DNA from 4 places in the Pseudomonas sp. H1_F01 genome. Region 1 is predicted to be linked to each of the others. Evidence: predicted binding sites of a transcription regulator. Region 1 holds the regulator's gene; each other region holds the start of a gene.
The links. Region 1 encodes FliA, which starts transcription of late flagellar genes. Its sites were predicted from a motif close to CTAAAGTTTNNNNNNNNNNNGCCGNTAA; they were not measured.

Region 1 (5,296 bases):
CTGCGGTTCGGGTCGGCGTGTCCCGCGCAATCGTCCAAAGCATTGTAGGCACTGAGTCTGAGCTGCCTGTGATCACGTTGGAGCCAAGGTTGGAACAGATATTGCTCAATAGTCTGCAGAAGGCAGGACAAGGCTCGGAAGAGGGTGTCCTGCTGGAGCCAAGCATGGCCGAGAAGCTGCAGCGTTCGCTGATCGAAGCAGCCCAGCGGCAAGAGATGCAAGGCCAACCGGTGATCCTGCTGGTGGCCGGCCCGATTCGCGCGATGCTCTCGCGATTCGGGCGCCTCGCGGTCCCGGGGTTGCATGTGCTGGCGTACCAGGAAATACCGGACAACAAGCAAGTGACCATCGTTGCGACAGTAGGGCCCAACGGCTGAGGTAGTGGTTTATGCAAGTGAAGCGTTTTTTCGCCGCCGACATGCGTCAGGCCATGAAACTGGTTCGTGACGAGCTGGGCGCTGAAGCAGCCATCATTGGCAACCGTCGTATCGCCGGCGGTGTCGAGCTGACGGCGGCCCTGGATTACAAACTGTCTGCGCTGGCCCCGCGGGTTCCGAACATGGAACTCGAAGATGAGCTGCGCAAGACTCAATCGCGCATCGCCAGCGCCCAGGCCGAGTTGAGCCTGCGCAGCAGTGAAGGCGAGGCCGCGGCAGGCACCAATCGTCAATTGTTCGCCGGTCAGCCGCTGACGGCCGGCCTGCCGTTGACGGCTGCCGAACCGCTGATCGAGCAGGCCCACGCCGAACCGCGTCGTCCTGAGCCGGCGCCCGCGGCGCCTGCCCGGGGTGTCGATCCGCGCGCCCTGGACTCGATGCGCTTTGAACTCAACAGCCTGCGCGAGCTGATGGAAGTCCAGCTCGGCTCCCTGGCCTGGAACCAGCTGCAAGGCAGCCGTCCAGCCCAGGCCAACCTGTGGCGTCGCCTGCAACGCATCGGCCTGTCCGGCCCGTTGTCCCGGGACCTGCTGGCGCTGATCAATGGTATCGAAGAGCCTCGCCAGGCCTGGCGCATGTTGCTGGCGCACCTGGCGCGGATGATCGCGACCCCGGAAGTCGAGCCGCTGGAAGAAGGCGGGGTAATTGCCATGGTCGGTCCTGCCGGCATGGGCAAGACCACCACCCTGGCCAAGCTCGCCGCCCGTTATGTACTCAAGTACGGCGCCCAGAGCATTGCCCTGGTGAGCATGGACAGTTTCCGCATCGGTGCCCAGGAGCAACTCAAGACCCTCGGCCGGATCCTCAATGTGTCGGTGACCCATGTGGATCCGGGCCAGTCCCTGGCCCAGGCGCTGGAGCCGCTGCTGCGCAAACGCGTCGTGCTGATCGATACCGCAGGCCTGCAAGCCAGCGATCCAGCCCTGCGCATGCAGCTCGAAAGCCTGGCCGGACGCGGTATCAAGTCAAAAAATTATCTCGTGTTGGCAACCACCAGCCAGAAACAGGTTCTAACCGCCGCATACCACAGCTACAAACGCTGCGGGCTGGCCGGCTGCATCCTGACTAAGCTGGACGAAACGGCAAGCCTGGGCGAGGTGTTGAGCCTGGCGATCGGTCATGAATTACCGGTGGCCTACCTGACCGACGGGCCGCGGATCCCGGATGATTTGCATCTGCCGCGCCGTCATCAACTGGTCAGTCGTGCCGTGAGTGTGCAAATGCAGGAAGAACCCAGCGAAGAAGCCATGGCTGATATGTTCGCTGATATCTACCACAGCCCGACCAAGCAGGTCGGCTGAGGTAATCATGAATATTTTTTGTACCTACATCGATGGTCTGCCATGCATTGTTCCGTATGCGAACGCGCAGCCAGTAATGTGGCCTCCGTCTAAGTAAGACAAGGTAAAGAACGAACATGGGCAGCATGCATCCCGTACAGGTGATCGCGGTGACCGGCGGCAAAGGTGGCGTCGGGAAGACTAACGTGTCAGTGAACTTGTCCCTGGCTCTGGCAGAGCTTGGCCGACGGGTCATGCTGCTGGACGCCGACCTGGGCCTGGCGAACGTCGACGTGTTGTTGGGGCTTACACCCAAACGCACGCTGGCGGACGTGATTGAAGGGCGCTGTGAGCTGCGTGACGTGTTGTTGCAGGGGCCGGGCGGGATTCGCATCGTGCCGGCTGCCTCAGGCACCCAGAGCATGGTTCACCTGACCCCGGCCCAGCACGCGGGCCTGATCCAGGCTTTCAGCGACATCGGCGACAACCTCGATGTGCTGGTGATCGACACCGCAGCCGGTATCGGTGACTCGGTCGTCAGTTTCGTCCGCGCGGCCCAGGAAGTGCTGCTGGTGGTCTGCGACGAACCGACGTCCATCACCGACGCCTATGCCCTGATCAAGTTGCTTAACCGCGACTATGGCATGAACCGCTTCCGCGTCCTGGCCAACATGGCCCAGAGCCCGCAGGAAGGACGCAACCTGTTCGCCAAGTTGACAAAGGTCACGGATCGCTTCCTGGACGTCGCCCTACAATACGTCGGCGCAGTGCCTTACGACGAAAGCGTACGCAAGGCCGTCCAGAAGCAACGTGCCGTTTATGAAGCCTTTCCACGCTCCAAATGCGCGCTGGCGTTCAAGGCCATCGCCCAGAAGGTCGATACCTGGCCACTGCCGGCCAACCCTCGCGGGCATCTGGAATTTTTCGTCGAGCGTCTTGTGCAACAAACAGCAGGGCCCGTGCTATGACAGCCAGCGGTTACAACCATCTCTATAAAAAATCGGCACGGGACGCCCAATACGAATTGATCGAGCGTTACGCGCCACTGGTCAAGCGTATCGCCTATCACTTGCTGGCGCGGTTGCCGGCCAGTGTCCAGGTTGAAGACTTGATCCAGGCGGGCATGATCGGCCTGCTCGAAGTGTCGAACAAATACGACGCGAGCAAGGGCGCGAGTTTCGAGACGTATGCCGGTATTCGCATTCGCGGTGCCATGCTCGATGAAGTCCGCAAGGGCGATTGGGCGCCGCGTTCGGTACACCGCAATACCCGCATGGTCAGTGATGCAATTCGGGCAATTGAAGCTAAAACCGGGCGTGACGCTAAAGATCACGAGGTTGCGGCCGAACTCCAGTTGAGTCTCGACGATTATTACGGGATTTTGAACGATACCTTGGGCAGCCGCCTGTTCAGTTTCGACGACCTGTTGCAGGACGGCGAACATGAAGGGCTGCACGAGGATAACGCGAGTGCTCACATGGAGCCGTCGCGTGACCTGGAAGATGAACGTTTCCAGAGCGCGCTGGCGGAAGCGATTGCCAATTTGCCGGAGCGTGAGCGGCTGGTCTTGGCGCTGTACTACGACGAAGAGCTGAACCTCAAGGAAATCGGTGAGGTCCTGGGGGTCAGCGAATCGCGGGTCAGCCAGTTACACAGCCAGTGCGCGGCCCGTTTGCGGGGGCGTTTGGGGGAGTGGCGAGCGCGTTGACAGGCAGTGTGGGGACACTGCGAACGAGGCTGGCCTGGCAGGTGCTGTGCCAGTCTCCATCCGTGGTGCTCCAGACCGTTGTCGAGTGTTGTGCCGGATTGATTGAAATGGCGCGTCCAGGTGCTGGGCGCGTTTAAGACTGCTTGGAGGTCGAATTGGACAAGAACATGAAAATCCTCATCGTTGATGACTTCTCAACGATGCGGCGGATCATAAAAAACCTGTTGCGTGACCTTGGGTTCACCAACACGGCCGAAGCAGATGACGGGACCACTGCGCTCCCGATGTTGCACAGTGGCAACTTCGATTTTCTGGTCACCGACTGGAACATGCCGGGCATGACCGGTATCGACCTGTTGCGCCAGGTGCGTGCCGACGAAAAACTCAAGCATCTTCCGGTGCTGATGGTCACTGCCGAAGCCAAGCGCGAGCAGATCATCGAAGCGGCCCAGGCCGGTGTAAACGGCTATGTGGTCAAACCCTTCACGGCCCAGGCGTTGAAAGAGAAGATTGAAAAAATCTTCGAACGCATCGGTTAACGGCGCCACGGGGGAGCTATGGATAACGAATCTTCAATGGGTGATTTCGAATCGACCCTGAAAAAACATGCCCGCGAACTGGTCGACAGCCTTGAAAAAGGTCGTTTTGGCGATGCGGTTCAAATGATCCATGAGCTCAACCAGACCCGTGACCGCGGTCTGTATCAGGAGGTGGGCAAGCTCACGCGTGAATTGCACAGCGCGATTGTCAATTTCCAGATCGACCCGAATATGCCGCAGGCCGAGGAAGTCTCGCAGATCACCGACGCCACCGAGCGTCTGGGTTATGTGGTCAAGCTGACCGAGGCCGCGGCCAACCGCACCATGGACCTGGTGGAAAGCGCAACGCCCCTGGTCAACGGCCTGAGCGAAGAAGCCCAGGCCTTGAGCACCGACTGGGGTCGGTTCATGCGGCGCGAAGTCGGCGCCGAAGAGTTTCGGGAGTTGGCCCGTCGGGTCGACGGTTTCCTGGCGCGCAGCAGCACCGAGAACCGCGCGGTGGCAAGCAACCTCAACGATATTCTGCTGGCTCAGGACTATCAGGACCTGACCGGCCAGGTGATCAAGCGTGTGACCCAACTGGTCACCGAAGTGGAAAGTAACCTGCTCAAACTGGTGTTGATGGCCAGCCAGGTAGACCGCTTTGCAGGCATCGAACACGACCGTGAAGCGATGCTTGCTGAAAAAGATCCACAAAAACATCTCTCTCAGGGTGAAGGTCCGCAGATTCATGCCGATAAAAGAGAAGACGTTATGTCCGGTCAGGACGATGTGGACGATTTGCTGTCCAGCCTTGGATTCTGAGTTTTAGCCCTGTTTTAGGAGCAGCCATTAATGAGCTTCGGCGCCGATGAAGAGATCCTTCAGGATTTCCTGGTTGAGGCCGGCGAGATTCTAGAGCAACTGTCCGAACAGCTGGTCGAGCTGGAAAGCCGACCAGATGATGCGGATCTGCTCAATGCAATTTTTCGCGGTTTCCACACTGTAAAAGGAGGCGCCGGCTTCCTCCAGCTCAACGAGCTAGTGGAGTGCTGTCACATTGCCGAAAACGTGTTCGACATCCTGCGCAAGGGTGAGCGTCGCGTTGATTCGGAACTGATGGACGTGGTGCTTGAAGCGCTGGATGCGGTCAACAGCATGTTCAGCGAAGTGCGTGAGCGCTCGCCGATCACCGCTGCCACGCCTGAGTTGCTCGCCGCGCTGGCACGCCTGGCGGAGCCGCAATCGGCTGATGAAGCGGCTCCGGTTGCCGAGGCAGTGGCTGAAGAGCCGGTCGCCGAAGAGTCGGGCGACATCACCGATAACGAATTTGAACAACTGCTGGATTCGCTG
Region 2 (5,296 bases), 1.7 Mb from region 1:
CCGCCAGGAACAAGCCGATATAGGCTTCGCCCATCAGTGCGCCGGGTAATCCGCCACTACGGTTTGGGTCCCGTCTTTCTTCAAGCCGATGACCTGGTAGGCATCGCTCATGCCGTCCATTTCCATGCCGGGCGAGCCCATGGGCATGCCCGGCGCGGCGACACCGAGCAGGTCATCGCGCTTGCTCAGCGCCAGCACCTGGTCGGCCGGGACATGGCCTTCGACGAATTTGCCGTTGATCTCGGCGGTGTGACAGGAACGCAGGTTCGGCGCCACGCCCAGGCGTTGCTTGACCGAACTCATGTCGGCCTCGACATGGTCGTTGACCTTGAAGCCGTTTGCTTGCAGATGCGAGATCCACTTTTTGCAACAGCCGCAATTGGCATCGCGGTGTACATCAATGGTGACCGATTCGGCCGCCTGGGCCAGGGTGGTCATGAACAGGGCGCTCAAGGCGAGCAGGTGCAGGGGATGGGCCATGGCGGTGGTCTCGTATCGAACGGTTTGGAGGGAGGATAACAGAGTAGCGAGCGCGAGCTGACGGGGGGCTGAGGCGGGGATTACAGAATTGTCAGGTTGCAAGGGTGAATAAAGTCCTGTGGGCGCGAGCTTGCTCGCGAAGGCATCAGCCCATTCGACACCCATGGAGGCTGACCCACCGCCATCGCGAGCAAGCTTTGCTCCCACAGGTCCTGCTCAAACAGGTCTGATGGGTGTACGACCGGGGGAGCCAGGCCGGCTGTCAGACCGCCATCGCGAGCAAGCCCGCTCCCACAGGAGAATGGAGACGCCTCAGCGCACCTTGAACCGCCCCATGATCGCATTCACACGCGTGTTGGCCTCCAGCAGTTGCCGGGTATTGGCCTCGCTGGCCAGGCCGCCCTCCACCAACTCCTCCACCATGTGACGGATTTGCACCATGCTGCGATTGATCTCCTCGGTCACCGCGCTCTGTTGCTCGGCGGCGGTGGCGATCTGGGTGCTCAGGCTGTTGATCTGACTGACGGAGCCGGCCATTTCGTCCAGGCCCGAGTTGACTCGAGAGGTGGCATCGGCGGCTGACTGGCAACTGGCCTGGGTATTTTCCATGGCTGCGACCGACGAACTCACGCCTTGGGTCAGGCGGGCCAGCATTTCGTTGATTTCCGATGTGCTGGCCTGGGTGCGGGCAGCGAGGGCGCGTACTTCGTCGGCCACCACGGCAAAACCACGGCCTTGCTCACCGGCCCGGGCGGCTTCAATGGCCGCGTTGAGGGCCAGCAGATTGGTCTGCCCGGCGATGGCGCCGATGACGCCGAGGATCTCGGTGATGCGCTGGGCATCCTGTTGCATGCTTTCGACCTTGCGGGTGGCGCTGGCCACTTCATCGATCAGAGCCACCACACTGTTGGACGCCTCACCAACCACCACGCGGGAGCGATCGGCATGCTCATTGGCGCGTTGGGTGAACGCCGCGGTCTCGGCCGCGTTTTGCGCGACGCTTTCAGCCGTGGAGCTCATCTGGGTAATGGCAGTCACGGTCTGGTCGGTTTCCGAGGCGTGGCGCATCAGGATTTCGCTGGTGTGGGCCGAGGTCCGCTGCAGATCGCCCAGGCTCGACGCCATGGCGCCCGTGGCCTGGGTGACTTCGCCGATCATGCTTTGCAGGTAAGCGATGAAGCGGTTGACCGAATGGCCGATCGCTCCCAGCTCGTCCTCGGCCCGGATGGTGATGCGTCGGGTCAGGTCGGCATCGCCAGTGGACAAGGCGTCGATGTTGCCTTTGAGGACCTTCATGCGGTGGGTCAACTGACGGATAGCGTAAAGCTGTATCAACACCAGCAGGATCACCATCGGGATCTGCAGCAGGCTAAGCGTGTTCAGTACATCGTCGCGCTGGGCCGTGATCAGGCGGGTTGGCAAGGCGGTCGCCAGGAACCACGGCGAACCTTCGATAGGGCGCATGAAGAACGTGCTGGCCTCGCCCTTGTTGTCGAACTCGACCCGTTGCAGGGGCTGGTCGCGCTTGGCCAGGCCCGCCTTGACCTGGGTGGCGAATGGCGAGGTGGTCGCCAGTTCGCTGATGTTCTTCAGTACGATCGGCCCACTGATGCGCGAACTGTTGCTGATGATTTTGCCGTCGCCCTCGACGATCAGCATCTCGGCGCCCAGGTCGGCTTCCTTGCGCGCTACCAGGTCATTGAAGAAGCCCAGGGTCACGTCAATGGTGGAAACACCGTAAGGCACGCCGTTTTTCTGGATGGCCATGGCGCAGTTGGTGCGTGGTTCGGCGCTGGCGTCATCTTTATAGGCCGCGGCCCAGGCACATTTGCCAGGAGGGGTGGCCATGCCGCCTTTGTGCCAGGGTTGTTCGTAATAGTTGGGCGCGGCGTCACTGTTCCAGAAGGTATTGACCGCCAGCTTGCCGGACGCGTCGCGGTGCCAGAACGTGCTGAATTTGTTGCGCCCCTCGGCCCGCTGGTTGGGCAACGGCCAGATCCCGCCGCCGAAGACTTTCAGCTCGCCATACTGATCCACCAGCCCCGGCAACACTTTGTCGATGGCATCGCTGTCGAGCAGCGGGATGGTCTGGGTGATGCTGCGTTGCTGGGCCTGGACTTTGTTCAGTTCGCCCTGGATCTGCTCGGCGACCTCGGCAATGCGGTTCAGCGCCACTTGCTCCTCGGTGTGACGCAATTTCGGTGCGACCAAGTAGCTGATGCCGACAACGGTCAGGATAGATAACACCAGGATGAACAGAACCAGGAACAGCGTGTAGCGGGCCTGAATGGTGCGCAGTGATGGCATGTTGGTGTGTTCCTTGCGCGAGGGCGACGTTCAGAAACAGTTGGGATGGGCGTACCAAGTTGTATCGGCGTCCATGCCGATAGCTTGAGCGAAGCGGGGGGACGTCGCGTCAGGCGGCCGAGCTGGCTTGCGTGTCTTTCGAGGCTTGGGCGTGAACCTGCCATTCATCGTGGAGACGTTGCATGAAGGCGGACTCCAGATTGAGCTTGCGCGGCTGTGACACACGGTGGAACAACGCCTGCCAACCTTGCGCAGTGTCGCTGGGCATTATTCCTGTGAAGAAGAAACCAGCGGTGCGCAGCAGGTGGTAGTCAGTGCAAAAGTGCCGACCGAGTCCGAGTCGGATTGAAAGCGGCCAATGGGCTGGCAGCTGTCGCAGCTGCCCGACGAGGCCGACATCCATGCGTTCGGCAAAGATGTCGACTCGTCCGGGCAAATGATTTATCCGTAACGGTTGAATCCCCGGTGGCGTGTCGTCGTGGAGGGTCCCGAACTGCGAAGCCAGTGGAGTCATTAGCCATTGGCAGGGTGCGGGCCACTGGACAGGCGGCAGCGGTCGAAAGTCCCCACCGATGGCCTGACAGCCGATCACGATGGTTTCGGCCTGGTCCGTGGCGAACGGCGAGGGTACGAAGTCGGGCAGCAGGCCGACATCATGAAAACCAAGCCGTTGGGACAGTCGTTGGCTGTAGGGATGGCTCGTAACCTGTTTGATCGACAGCCTGGCAAGCCCGAGCGCCTGACAACGGTCCAGGAGTTGCTGTCCCAGCCGCGTGGCAATCTGTCCGCCCTGCGAGTCGGGATCCACCGCCACCAGCGCCAGCTCGGCATCTTGGGTCGCCAACTGTTGGCGGCACAGCGCAGCATGACCGACCACGCGGTCGTCGATCATGGCGACCAACGAGTGCCACCGCCCCTGCAGATTATGTTGGCAGATCATCTGCGGCATGTAGACGTCCGGCGAGACGTAGTGATCGCCATAGACTCGGCGGAACAGCTCGCAGGTGTCGGCACTGTCCGACGGCCTGAACGGCCTGATGACCAAGTGGCTCATCCGATGCTCCTTGCTGGCAGCGCACCGTAGACCCGACGATCAATGATCGACAGATGCTTGCCGGAGCGGGGATGACGTTCCAGGTCCTGCGCAGCACAAGCCTGGACACTCAGGTCGAGTTTATCGATTCCTGGATATTGCTCGATCAAGGCGTCCTTCAGCGCTCGCGAGTGTGTTTGGTCAGCGTCAGCCTGTGCATCGGGCAGCCACTTGAGTAGCAGGTGATCATTATCCTGGACGTGCTCGATAATCAACTGCCATTGAAGATTGCCGCCCACGCGCCGGACGATGCCGCTGATTTCTTCAGGGAATAGCGACAACACGCCAACCCGTACTCGACGGCTTTGTGCGCTGCGCCCTTGGAGGGCGAACTTGCGCTGTGGCGTACCGACAGGTTCGCACCAACTGGCCCGGTCTCCTACCGGGTACCTGACGATGGGCATCAGGGTCCGGGTGAAATTGGTCACCACCAGGTTTCCGGTTTGACCGCAGGCATCGATGACCTCACCGCTCAGGTCGTCGATAATCTCCACCCGTGTCTGTTCGTCGAACACGCGATGCTCGCCCAAGTCGCAATCGGCTGTGCTGGCGCCTACCAGGCCGGCATCCACGCTGGCGTATCCGATCGACGCAAAGCGTGCCCGCGGAAATGCCCGCTTCAAGGTCGGCATCTGGCTTTCGAACAGGTTCTCGCCGCCAAACAGGACGGTGGTGATCTGTGGCAGCGTTCGCCCCTGTCCATTGACATGGCTGGCGAATGCCAACAAGTGGGCAGGCACGCCGACCAGCACATTGATGCGGTGGTCGGCGATGGCCTCGGCCAAGGGATCAAGTTTTACCGACCCGGTGAAGGGAAACTCGGTGATAGGTACATTCAAGCTGCAAAGGGCGCCGTGAATAAACAGGAAACTGGCGTACAGGTCTCCGGAAAAAAACAGATTGGCGATTCGATCCCCTGCAACCAGCTGGGCTGACAGGCTGCGACCGAAGCAGTCGAGCATCATCTGCCATTCAGCGTGGGTGTACACCGACATTTTGCCTTGGCTGGTCGTGCCGCCGGTTTTGAAAACCAGCGCATCCCTGACTTTATCGGTCAGTACTCGCCAGGTATCCAGGTCATGGCTGCCTTTCCAGTATTCATTTACATCGACAATCGGCCATTGTCCGAAGTCGCATCCCTGGACGGGCAAGTGGCATAGCTGAGTGTTATAGAACGCTGAGTGCGTGCGGATATGGTTGAACCATTGCTCATAGGCTAATGAAGCGCTCATCAGGATTTTCTCAAGGCTTGAAGGTTTGCTTATCGAAAATGGGCGAGATCAACTGGCCAGGATTCGACGGTCAATCACCAGCGGGACTTTGCCGCTGTGTTTATTACGTTCGAAGTGCTCCACCGGACAGCAATGGACTTCCAGGACCAGCAGCGTGGCATCGACGGATAGGCGCAGCGGTGCT
Region 3 (5,296 bases), 3.3 Mb from region 1:
AGGAAGGCAAGATCAAATCAATGGACGAACTTAAACAGATCGTCGAGAAGCTGCACCCGGGAGCGACCATCGGACTTGCTGACTTGGATGAGCGTTTCAACGGTTATGAATACGAAGTTGAAGTACGTTACCCAGATGGCAGAGAGTTTGACGTTGAACTCAATGCCGCTACCGGAGAGGTCTTGGAAAACAAACAAGACCGAGATGACTGATTTAATCCATGTAGAGCCGCGCAACTTTCAAGTTGCGCGGCTCTTTTGCGTGCGTATGTAAACGGCTAACGGTCCAAGTGACACAGCCACCTGTCACAAAACCTTCAAAAAACCCTGCAATGATGCCGCTCAAGTGACCCTGTTGTCGCCGCGACAGGCACTCCCCGCCAGCGAGCCCTCATGAACCACAGCATCGACCAAAGCCATCGCGATCCGGACCTGTTCGGCCTGCTTTACGGATTTCGTTTCCGCCCCGGCGAGCGTGGCAGGGAGATCGATTCGGCCCAGGCCCTGCAAAGCCTGCAACAACCGCAAGACGCCGACGAATTCCTCTGGCTGCACCTGAACCTGGCCCACGCTGCCTGCGAGCGCTGGATGAAAAGCCACCTGGCCTTGCCCCAGGAATTCTTCGAAGCCCTGCACGAAGGCTCGCGCTCGACCCGCATCGAACATGTGGACTCGGCATTGCTGGCGGTGGTGAACGATGTGGTGTTCAACCTCAGCAACCTGGTGTCCTCGGATGTATCGACGTTGTGGGTTTGCGTGCACAGTCGGCTGATCATCAGCGCGCGGCTGCAACCTTTGCACTCGGTCGACAAGCTGCGCTCATCGGTCAAGGCCGGCGAGTGCTTTCGCTCACCGCTGGAACTGCTCGTGCATCTGCTGCGCGACCAAGGCGAAGTGCTGACCCAGATCGTGCGCAAGACCAGCCTCAACGTCGATCAGATCGAAGACCAACTGCTCTCTTCGCGACTGTCCACCAACCGCTCCGAGTTGGGCGCCCAGCGCCGAGTGCTGGTACGCCTGCAACGCCTGCTGGCCCTGGAGCCAGGCTCGTTGCTGCGCCTGCTCAACCGCCCACCGCAATGGCTGCAGAAGGAAGACGTCAAGGAGTTGCGCAAGTCCACCGAGGAGTTCGCCCTGATCATCAACGACCTCACCGCCCTGGGCGAGCGGATCAAGCTGCTGCAGGAAGAGATCGCCGCCAACCTCAACGAACAAAGCAACCGCACGCTGTTCACCCTGACGGTGGTCACGGTCCTGGCATTGCCCATCAACATCATTGCCGGTTTCTTCGGCATGAACGTCGGCGGCGTGCCGCTGGCCGGTGATCCGGAGGGCTTCTGGATCCTGGTGGCGCTGGTGGCAACCTTCACCGTGATTGCAGGCCGATGGGCATTTCGCAAGCGGCGCGATTATTGAGATTGATCCACCTCAGGTTCGCATAAGCTTTTGTGGCGAGAGAGCTTGCTCCCTCGCCACTGGGGTTAGGCACTCAACCGCGCCGTCACTTCATTCAACTGCCCCGACAACCCATGCAAATCCCGACTGGCCGCTTCGGTGCGCTGCACATTGTCGAGGTTGGTGCTGGCGATGCAGGTGATTTCGGTGAGGTTGCGCGAGATGTCTTCGGCCACGGAGGTCTGCTCTTCCGCGGCGGTGGCGATCTGGCGGTTCATGTCGCGAATCGCTTCCACCGCCTGGGTGATGCGTTCCAGCATGGCGCCGGCCTGGGTCACCTGCTCGACACTTTCTTCACTGCGCGACTGCCCGCTTTCGATGGCCTGGGCCGCGTCCACTGCGCCAGTCTGCACGGTCTGGATAATCTGATTGATCTCGATGATCGATGACGCCGTGCGCTGGGCCAAGTTGCGAACCTCATCGGCGACCACCGCGAAACCACGTCCGGCCTCCCCCGCCCGGGCCGCTTCGATGGCAGCGTTGAGGGCCAGCAGGTTGGTCTGCTCGGCAATCCCGCGAATCACTTCAAGCACTTTACCGATGCGCCCGCTGTCGGTTTCCAGACGACGGATCACCGTGGCCGTGTTGGCAATCTCGCCGCGCATCTGGGTGATGGTGTGGATAGTGCCCTGCATCACTTTCTCGCCCTGCTGCGCCGAGTGATCGGCATCATCGGCAGCCCGCGCCGCATCGGCGGCATGGCGGGCAACTTCCTGGGCGGTGGCGGACATCTCGTTCATTGCCGTTGCCACCTGATCGGTGCGTTCGAATTGTTCGCTGGTGCCTTGGCTCATCAGGCTGGCGATGGCATTGAGTTCACCGCTGGCACTGTCCAGCTCCGTGGCACTGCGTTGCAGGCGCGTGAAGGTTTCGGCGAGGAAATCGCGCAAGGTATTGGCCGCCAGGGCGAGATCGCCCAGTTCGTCCTGGCGATTGCTGACGACCCGCTCGGCGAAACGACCGTGACTCAATTGGGTCACGTATGCGATCAGGTTGCGGATAGGCTGCACCAGATTGCGGTTGACCATCCACAGGCTGAACACCCCAATCAGCAGGCCTGAGACCAGCATCACCACAGTACCCAGCAGAATGGTCCGGTCGGCCCCGGTACTGATCGACACCGATTGCTCGCTGCCCATCTTGTGCAACTCGGCGACCAGCTCACTCATCTGCTCACTGGCAGCACGGTCGACGCCCTTGACCGCTGCATCACCAGCCGTCGCATCAGCACCTGCCGCCACAAACGCGTCCCGGCCCTTCTGGTACGCCGAACCCAACTGACGGTGTTCGTCCCGCAGGCGTTCAATGCGCGCCTTGATTTGGGCTGGGAGGTCCTTGTGCCCGATCAACTCACCCAGAATGCCCTGGACATCGTGCTGGCGTTCCTCGAATTGCTTCCAGTACTTATCCAGGTCCGCTGGCTGCTTGCCGCGCAACAGGACGTTTTTCCATTCCTGGACCTGCACCTTGAATTGCAGGTTGGCCTCGTCGATCAATTGTGAGGCGCGCAACGGGCCATCAATCAGTTGGCGATAATTCTGGACACCCTCGGACAGGAAATGGAAGGACGCCAGGGCGATCAGCAGCATCGCCAACAGACTGCCGCTGAGCAGGGCAAGGATCTGGGCTCTCAAGGATTTTTGTAGAAACATGGAAAGAATCTCGTGGGGGTAAAAAGAGCTAACGACGCCCCGACTTCCATGTCCGGTGTCGAAACCGAATGCCAAAGGATTTGTACAGACCATCGGCCTTGCAGAGGCATTCTTGAGCCTTGCCGACCACTGGTAACGGCCGGTAGCCGGGGCTGAAAAAGTTGCGCCAGGACGCCGCACGGAGTGATTGGTCATGACTTGTCCAGACAATCCCTTTTGTCGGCCCGACGGGATTTAAAAGTCTTTTTGTCATTTCTCCTGCTGTATCCTGCCCAGGCTTTGTAAAAGCGCGGATCTACCAGATCTATCCACAGACTTTGCGAGGAGCGCGATATGCACGAGATCCCTAATCTCCCCTTCCCAAGCCTGCACGACACTGAGCAGACGACCACGCTACAAGCCGGGGGGCAAGCAGACGCCCAGCAACCCGAGCCTAAAGAAGCCACTGAACGCCGCCAGGCCGACAGCGAAGACTGATTGACCCGCACCACCAGACCGTGTGGAAAGCGCTAAGATGCGCTTTCCACACTGCCTGAATCCCGAGCCCTCCATGACCGATGACACCCCTCCATTCAGCGAAGCCCAGGCCAGCGTGCTGATCGGCACTGCCGAAAAAATGGTCGAGATCTGGACCCGCCTTCCTGCCGAGAAACAAGCAGCCCTGCTGGCGCGCTTTGGCAGCGAAGAAAACGCCATCGCCGCACTGGTGACCACACGCCTGGTCAGCGGTGAGAACGGCAGCTGAACCACCATTGGGCAAATAGTTTTACTTTTCCCCGCCCTGACCCCACGGTCGCCGTTATCATAAGCAGCCTACCTATCCTGCTGCTCCGTGGACCTTTACCCCATGTCAGATTCCCAGCGCCCCCTGGCGGTCACGCTGCAAGTCGTTTCCATCGTCCTGTTCACATTCATCGGCTACCTGAATATCGGCATTCCCCTGGCCGTACTGCCCGGGTTCGTCCACGGCGAACTGGGCTTCGGCGCGGTGATCGCCGGGTTGGTGATCAGCGTGCAATACCTGGCCACTCTGCTCAGTCGTCCTTATGCAGGGCGAATCATCGATAACCTGGGAAGCAAGCGCGCGGTGATGTTCGGCCTCGCCGGCTGCGGGCTGAGTGGTGTGTTCATGCTGGTGTCTGCCTGGACGCCCCACCTGCCAACGTTCAGCCTAATCAGCCTGCTGATCGGTCGCCTGGTGCTCGGTAGCGCGGAAAGCCTGGTGGGCTCCGGTTCGATTGGCTGGGGCATCGGCCGGGTCGGCGCGGCGAATACCGCCAAGGTGATTTCCTGGAACGGTATCGCCAGTTACGGCGCGCTGGCGATTGGCGCACCGCTGGGGGTGTGGCTGGTCAATGCGCTGGGGCTATGGAGCATGGGCGTGAGCATTATCTTGCTCGGCTTGCTGGGGTTGGCATTGGCCTGGCGCAAAACCGCCGCGCCCATCGTCACTGGCGAACGCCTGCCGTTCATGCACGTGCTGGGGCGTGTGCTGCCACACGGCTGCGGCCTGGCCCTGGGTTCCATCGGGTTTGGCACCATCGCGACCTTCATCACCCTGTACTACGCCACCCAGCACTGGGACAACGCCGTGCTGTGCCTGAGCCTGTTCGGCGCCAGCTTCATCGGCGCGCGCCTGCTGTTCGGCAACCTGATCAACCGTCTGGGCGGCTTTCGTGTGGCGATTGCCTGCCTGTCGGTGGAAACCCTGGGCCTGTTGCTGTTGTGGCTCGCACCGGATGCCCACTGGGCCCTGGCGGGCGCGGCGTTGAGCGGCTTCGGCTTTTCCCTGGTGTTTCCGGCGCTGGGCGTGGAAGCGGTCAACCTGGTGCCGGCCTCCAGCCGCGGGGCGGCGGTGGGTGCTTATTCACTGTTCATTGATTTGTCGCTGGGGATCACCGGACCGCTGGCCGGTGCGATTGCCGCGGGCTTCGGCTTTGCCTCGATCTTTCTATTCGCCGCACTGGCGGCCCTGGGCGGGTTGGCATTGAGCGTCTACCTGTACCGACAGGCGCCGAGGCATCGCCAGGAACGGGAGAAAAGCTAGAAGTCCACCTTGCCGCGCCCGGCCTTGATCGAGCCGCGCTTGGTCTTGGATTCCAGGCGACGCTTTTTCGAACCCAGGGTCGGTTTGGTCGGACGGCGCTTCTTTTCGACCTTGGTGGCGCTGAGGATCAGTTCGGTCAGGCG
Region 4 (5,296 bases), 1.1 Mb from region 1:
AAGAACCTTCAAAGCTCGATGGGTGTGTCGGGGTGGTTGCCCCATTCACCCCAGGAACCGGCATAGCCTTTGACTCGTGGATAACCGAGCGCCTTGGCCACCAGGTAGGTGAAGCCGGAGCGGTGGTGAGTCTGGCAGTGGGTGATGATTTCTTTGTCAGGCGTGATGCCCAATTGTTCGAGGATTTGCGGCATGTCCTTGCGGATGCGCAGGTTGCGCGCTTGGTCCATGCCGGCAGTCCATTCGAAATTGACCGCGCCGGGAATGTGTCCGCCTCGGGCTGCGACGACTTTCTCTCCGGAATATTCCAGCGGGCCGCGAGCGTCCCAGATCGCCAGGTCGGCAGCGCCGAGGCGGCTTTGCAGGTACTCGCGGGTGGCGGTGGGGGCTTCGTGCAGCGTCAGGCTGACCGGGCCTGCGACGGGCGCAGGCACTTCGACGGACACCGGCAGGCCTTCGTCCAGCCACGACAGCAAGCCGCCGTCGAGGTAGTGGTAGTTTGAATGGCCGATCACGTCCAGCAGCCAGATAAACCGCCCGGCCCAGCCGCCGCCTTCATCGTCATAGACCACGTAGACCGCATCGGGGTTGTGTCCGAGCTCGCCGAACAGGGCTTCGAGGTCGGCTTTGGCCGGCAGCAGGCCCGGCGCCGGCGGTTGACCGAGCTGGGTACGCTTGGGGTCGACGAAGCGTGCGCCAGGGATATGGCCGGTGCTGTAGCGGGCGGCGCTGGTCAGGTCCACCAGAATCAGTTCGCGGGTGTCGAGGCGCGGCAGCAGCTCGCTCGGCTCGATCACCAGCGGCAAGCCAGAGAAGTCAGGCATGTGAGGTCTCCAGGGGCGCAAAGGGAAAAGATTGTAGCAAGTTCAGCGGCCGCGGTTGGTAAAGGTATGCAGGGCCCGTTCGATGCATTGCACGGTTTTGCCGAAGGCTTGCACGGTCACGTCCGAGAACGGTCCGCCGCCCTGGTCCACCACCACCAGCATGATCACCCGGCCATTGCAGGTCAGCGAGCGCAGCAGCAGGTGCTCCCCGCGAAACAGGCTGCGCAGGCCCGGTGGCAGCAGCGCCGAAAACTGCGCGTTGTTGTCCGGGTTCAGGCGAACCTGGGCCTGCTGGGCCAGCAACCGCTGCACTATTTTGCTCTGGCTGATGGTAAAGCTCATGGCCGCGGCTTCTTTGGGCAGGCCGGCGGTCTGGTGTACGCGCACGCTGGTCTGGTTGCGGTCGGCCATCAGGATCATCACCCGGCGCATGCCGCAAGCCACCAACACGTCCCGTGCCGAGGTGGTCAGGTGCATGGCATTGCTGAAGGGGCTCGGTTCCACCAGCAGTGCGGAACATTGCTTGCGCCACTGGCTCAGGTCCTCGGCGCTGGGTGGGGGAGCAGGTAGCAAGCCGGGGTGGATGCGACGGCTGCCCCAGGGCCAGAGCAACGCCACGGCCGGATGCCAGAGGTCTGGCATGGCGTCATGACGGGCGCTGGTGACGGCTTGTTGGTGCAGCTGTTGCTGAACCTCATCCATCGGCATCTGCAGGTACAAACTGGTGAGGTATTGCCAGCGGGCACTGTGGGGGCCGTCCCAGGCCTGTTGCGCTGAGAGTGCCAGGCCGTTGGCCAGCAACACGGTATTGGCCGGTTGATTGAGCCAGCGCCGCAGGGTTGGGTCGTCGTCCAGGCGATTCTGCTGGCGCAGCGGGTGCTCGCTGTCCCGGGCGATGCGCAGAACCTGCACCAGCTCGCGGCGTTCATTGAGCAGCAGGCGATAACCTTGCGTCACCCAGATCGGCAGGCGCCAGGTCTCTGCCAGCGCCAGGCAGATTTTCATCAGGCTGACGCCGAACAATTCGCGCTCAACCTTGCGCGCGGGCTCGCCTTTGTGGACGACCCGCAATTCCCACTCCCCCAGCAACCGCGGGTGAGTCAGGGCCAGTGGCCAGAGCGGCGAGAGAAACAACAGGCTGCCCCAGTGAATGTCCTGCCACAGTCGCGCCAGGCGGCTGGCAAAAAAGCCATTGGCCTGTTGCGTGGCGTGTTGGCTGATCAATTGCAGCTGGCGCAAGGCGATGGGGATTTCGTGCCCTGGCAACGACGGCAGGCGAGCGAGCAGTTCCTCGGTACGTTTGAGACCGAGGCGGTTGATGGCCACTTCGAGATTTTCCGCAGGTTCAGCAAGGCTGCCATGGGTGTGATGGTTGGCCTCGCGGATGACGCTCAGGGCCAGGGCGGGGCTGTCCTGCATCAGTTCGGCGATGTCACGCAACGAGCGGCGGCTGTCGGCAATGGCCTTGCAGACCAGGTCATGGCTGACCTGGGGCACCGGCAGGTGCACGCCATCGAGCAGCTTCACCCAGCCTTCGAGGGTGGTCGGTCGTGGCGTTGGAACCTTCGTTTCGTTAGTCATGGCTGGACGTGATCATCGTATGAATTCTCTACGCCCGGAACGGGGCAAATTGGCTTTTCGCCAGAACAGCCTATAGTCTGGCGCAGTTTTGCCGATAAGTAGAAGAAGAGATTTTTCAGCTTCCGAATATGACCTTGAACCCGACTTAAATAAGTACTTTCTATCTATGGCTAAAATTATCGGCATCATCGTCGTGTTCGCGAGCGTGCTCGGCGGATACGTGCTTTCCCATGGCAAGATTGCCGCCCTGATCCAACCTTTCGAGGTGATGATCATCGGTGGCGCGGCCCTCGGTGCATTCCTGCAGGCCAACCCCGGCTACATGACGATGCACGTGCTCAAGAAATCCCTGGGCATGTTCAGTTCGCGTTTCAGCCACACCTTCTACCTCGAAGTGCTGGGCCTGATCTACGAGATCCTCAACAAAAGCCGCCGTGAAGGCATGATGGCGATCGAAGGCGATATCGAAGACGCTGCCGCCAGCCCGATTTTCGCCAAGTACCCTGCGGTACTCAAGGACGCTCGCATGACGGCGTTCATCTGTGATTACCTGCGCATCATGTCGTCCGGTAACATGGCGCCCCATGAACTCGAAGGCCTCTTCGACATGGAGTTGTACAGCCTCAAGGAAGACCTGGAGCATCCATCCCACGCGGTCACCGGTATCGCCGACGCCATGCCTGGCTTCGGTATCGTCGCGGCGGTATTGGGTATCGTGGTGACCATGGCGTCCCTGGGCGACGGCGACCAGAAGTCCATCGGCTTGCACGTTGGTGCGGCACTGGTGGGTACCTTCTTCGGTATTTTGGCCGCATACGGTTTCTTCGGCCCGCTGGCCCACTCCCTGGCCCACGACGCCAAGGAAGAACTCAACGTCTACGAAGCCATCAAGGCTTCCCTGGTGGCCTCGGCCTCCGGCATGCCGCCATCGCTGGCGGTGGAGTTCGGTCGCAAGGTCCTGTACCCGGCGCACCGTCCAAGCTTCGCCGAGCTGGAACAAGCGGTTCGCGGTCGTTAGTGCTTTGCTTTGCAAATACGTTCCTTTTTTGGCGAGTGGCTGTTGCTGCCAGACAAGGCGCCGCGACGAGTCATAGCCCGCTATGGCGAGGAGCGGCAACGCCGTATGGCAGCAACAGGCACCGTCAAAATGGAACAGTATTTGTGAAGCAGAGCACCTAGGTCATGGAAAATAACCAGCCGATTATAATCAAGCGCGTCAAGCGCATCGCCGCGGGGCATCACGGGGGCGCCTGGAAAATCGCCTTCGCCGACTTCGCGACGGCGATGATGGCGTTCTTCCTGGTGCTGTGGCTGCTGTCCACGGCAACCCCGGAACAGAAGATCGCCATCGCCGGTTACTTCAAGGACCCGGTCGGTTTTACTGAAAGCGGCACGCCGTACATCATCGACCTGGGCGGATCACCGACCCTGGCACCGGATACGACCCTCAACCCCGAAGTCAAATCCCAGCCCCAGCCCGACAAGGTGACGACGGACACCGAGCAGGTCGAAGGCATGGCCGAGCAGATCGAGCGCGAACGCCTGGAATTGTTGCTGCAGGAATTGCAGAACAAGGTCGAAGAGAACCCGCAACTGCAGAAATTCAAGGACCAGATCCTGTTCGAGATCACGCCGAACGGCTTGCGCATCCAGATCATGGACGCCGAGAACCGGCCGATGTTCGACTCGGGTAGTGCGCGCCTGAAACCTTATTTTGAAGACATTCTGCTGGCCATGGCCGACACCATCAAGGCGGTGCCGAACAAGATCAGCATCAGCGGTCATACCGATGCCAAGCCCTACGTCGGCAAAGGTGATTTCGGCAACTGGGAGCTGTCCGCCAACCGTGCCAACGCGGCACGTCGCGCCCTGGTGGCTGGCAGTTATCCGGACGAGCAGGTGGCGCGGGTGGTGGGTTACGCATCCTCGGCGTTGTTCGACCGCAAGGACCCGTTCAACCCGGTCAACCGGCGTATCGATATCGTGGTGTTGACCAAGAAGGCCCAGCAAGCCATCGAAGGTTCGCAAACCGATGACCCTGCACCGGATCCGGCCCAGGGCCAGGGCGCGCCGGGTGAAGTGCCGGCCACGCCTGGGGCTGCGGTTGATCCGAACGCCTTGCCAGCGGATCAGCAACCCGTGCCGGCCCATGAGCTGCGCGAACGCCTGAACCTGTTCGACGCGGCGCCCAAGCCGGCCGAGCCGCCGGTACAGTGATCTGACTGGCGATAGCAAACCTGTGGCGAGGGGATTTATCCCCGCTGGGTTGCGCAGCAGCCCCTCTTTTCATCTGATACTCGAGATGGAATACAAAGGGGGGCGCTTCGCGCCCCAGCGGGGATAAATCCCCTCGCCACAATTGTGTCCGGCTCACATCCGGGTCAGTAACTGCTTTCCGGCAAGCTGGCGATGATCGAGCGGTAGCTGTTCATCCGCTGCTGATGCACGCGACCTTCTTCCAGCGCCTTGAGCAGGGCACACCCGGGCTCGCGGTCGTGCTTGCAGTCGCGGAAGCGGCAGGTGCCGATCAGCTCATTGAACTCGATGAACCCGGCTTCCACATCGGCCCGGCTGACGTGGCCCAGGCCGAACTCGCGGATGCCCGGTGAGTCGATCAATTCACCGCCGCCGGGGAAGTGGAACAGCCGCGCGGTGGTGGTGGTGTGGGTGCCCTGGCCGGACAGCTCGGACAACGGCCCGACGCGCGTCTCGACGTCCGGCAGCAGGCTGTTGACCAGCGATGACTTGCCGACGCCGGACTGGCCGACGAACACACTGATGTGCCCGTCCAGTTGCTGTTGCAATTGCTCCATGCCGTTGCCGTGGTGGGCCGAGACTTCCAGTACCGGGTAACCCAGATCCCGATAGACCGACAGCAGGGCGTTCAGCGC

Region 2: AB4O09_RS15210 (methyl-accepting chemotaxis protein) is a predicted target of FliA. The motif match lies at 2,849-2,876, and genes of this name have one in related genera.
Region 3: AB4O09_RS08115 (methyl-accepting chemotaxis protein) is a predicted target of FliA. The motif match lies at 3,196-3,223, and genes of this name have one in related genera.
Region 4: motA (flagellar motor stator protein MotA) is a predicted target of FliA. The motif match lies at 2,476-2,503, and genes of this name have one in related genera.

What each region holds. Positions count from the first base shown of each region.
Region 1 is NZ_CP162823.1:5,036,921-5,042,216, reverse strand. Features, by position in the region: gene flhA (flagellar biosynthesis protein FlhA) at 1-377, shown strand, start outside; gene flhF (flagellar biosynthesis protein FlhF) at 389-1,738, shown strand; gene fleN (flagellar synthesis regulator FleN) at 1,855-2,685, shown strand; gene fliA (RNA polymerase sigma factor FliA) at 2,682-3,425, shown strand; gene AB4O09_RS22695 (chemotaxis response regulator CheY) at 3,593-3,964, shown strand; gene AB4O09_RS22690 (protein phosphatase CheZ) at 3,983-4,768, shown strand; gene AB4O09_RS22685 (chemotaxis protein CheA) at 4,799-5,296, shown strand, end outside.
Region 2 is NZ_CP162823.1:3,314,034-3,319,329, forward strand. Features, by position in the region: gene AB4O09_RS15200 (YqaA family protein) at 1-34, opposite strand, end outside; gene AB4O09_RS15205 (DUF411 domain-containing protein) at 34-480, opposite strand; gene AB4O09_RS15210 (methyl-accepting chemotaxis protein) at 793-2,787, opposite strand; gene AB4O09_RS15215 (GNAT family N-acetyltransferase) at 2,897-3,841, opposite strand; gene AB4O09_RS15220 (phenylacetate--CoA ligase family protein) at 3,838-5,112, opposite strand; gene AB4O09_RS15225 (acyl-CoA reductase) at 5,161-5,296, opposite strand, start outside.
Region 3 is NZ_CP162823.1:1,769,356-1,774,651, reverse strand. Features, by position in the region: gene AB4O09_RS08125 (PepSY domain-containing protein) at 1-212, shown strand, start outside; gene AB4O09_RS08120 (transporter) at 393-1,415, shown strand; gene AB4O09_RS08115 (methyl-accepting chemotaxis protein) at 1,481-3,106, opposite strand; gene AB4O09_RS08110 (hypothetical protein) at 3,440-3,583, shown strand; gene AB4O09_RS08105 (hypothetical protein) at 3,621-3,851, shown strand; gene AB4O09_RS08100 (MFS transporter) at 3,954-5,153, shown strand; gene arfB (alternative ribosome rescue aminoacyl-tRNA hydrolase ArfB) at 5,150-5,296, opposite strand, start outside.
Region 4 is NZ_CP162823.1:6,169,581-6,174,876, reverse strand. Features, by position in the region: gene AB4O09_RS27845 (rhodanese-like domain-containing protein) at 9-824, opposite strand; gene AB4O09_RS27840 (HDOD domain-containing protein) at 867-2,405, opposite strand; gene motA (flagellar motor stator protein MotA) at 2,572-3,423, shown strand; gene motB (flagellar motor protein MotB) at 3,588-4,622, shown strand; gene rsgA (small ribosomal subunit biogenesis GTPase RsgA) at 4,787-5,296, opposite strand, start outside.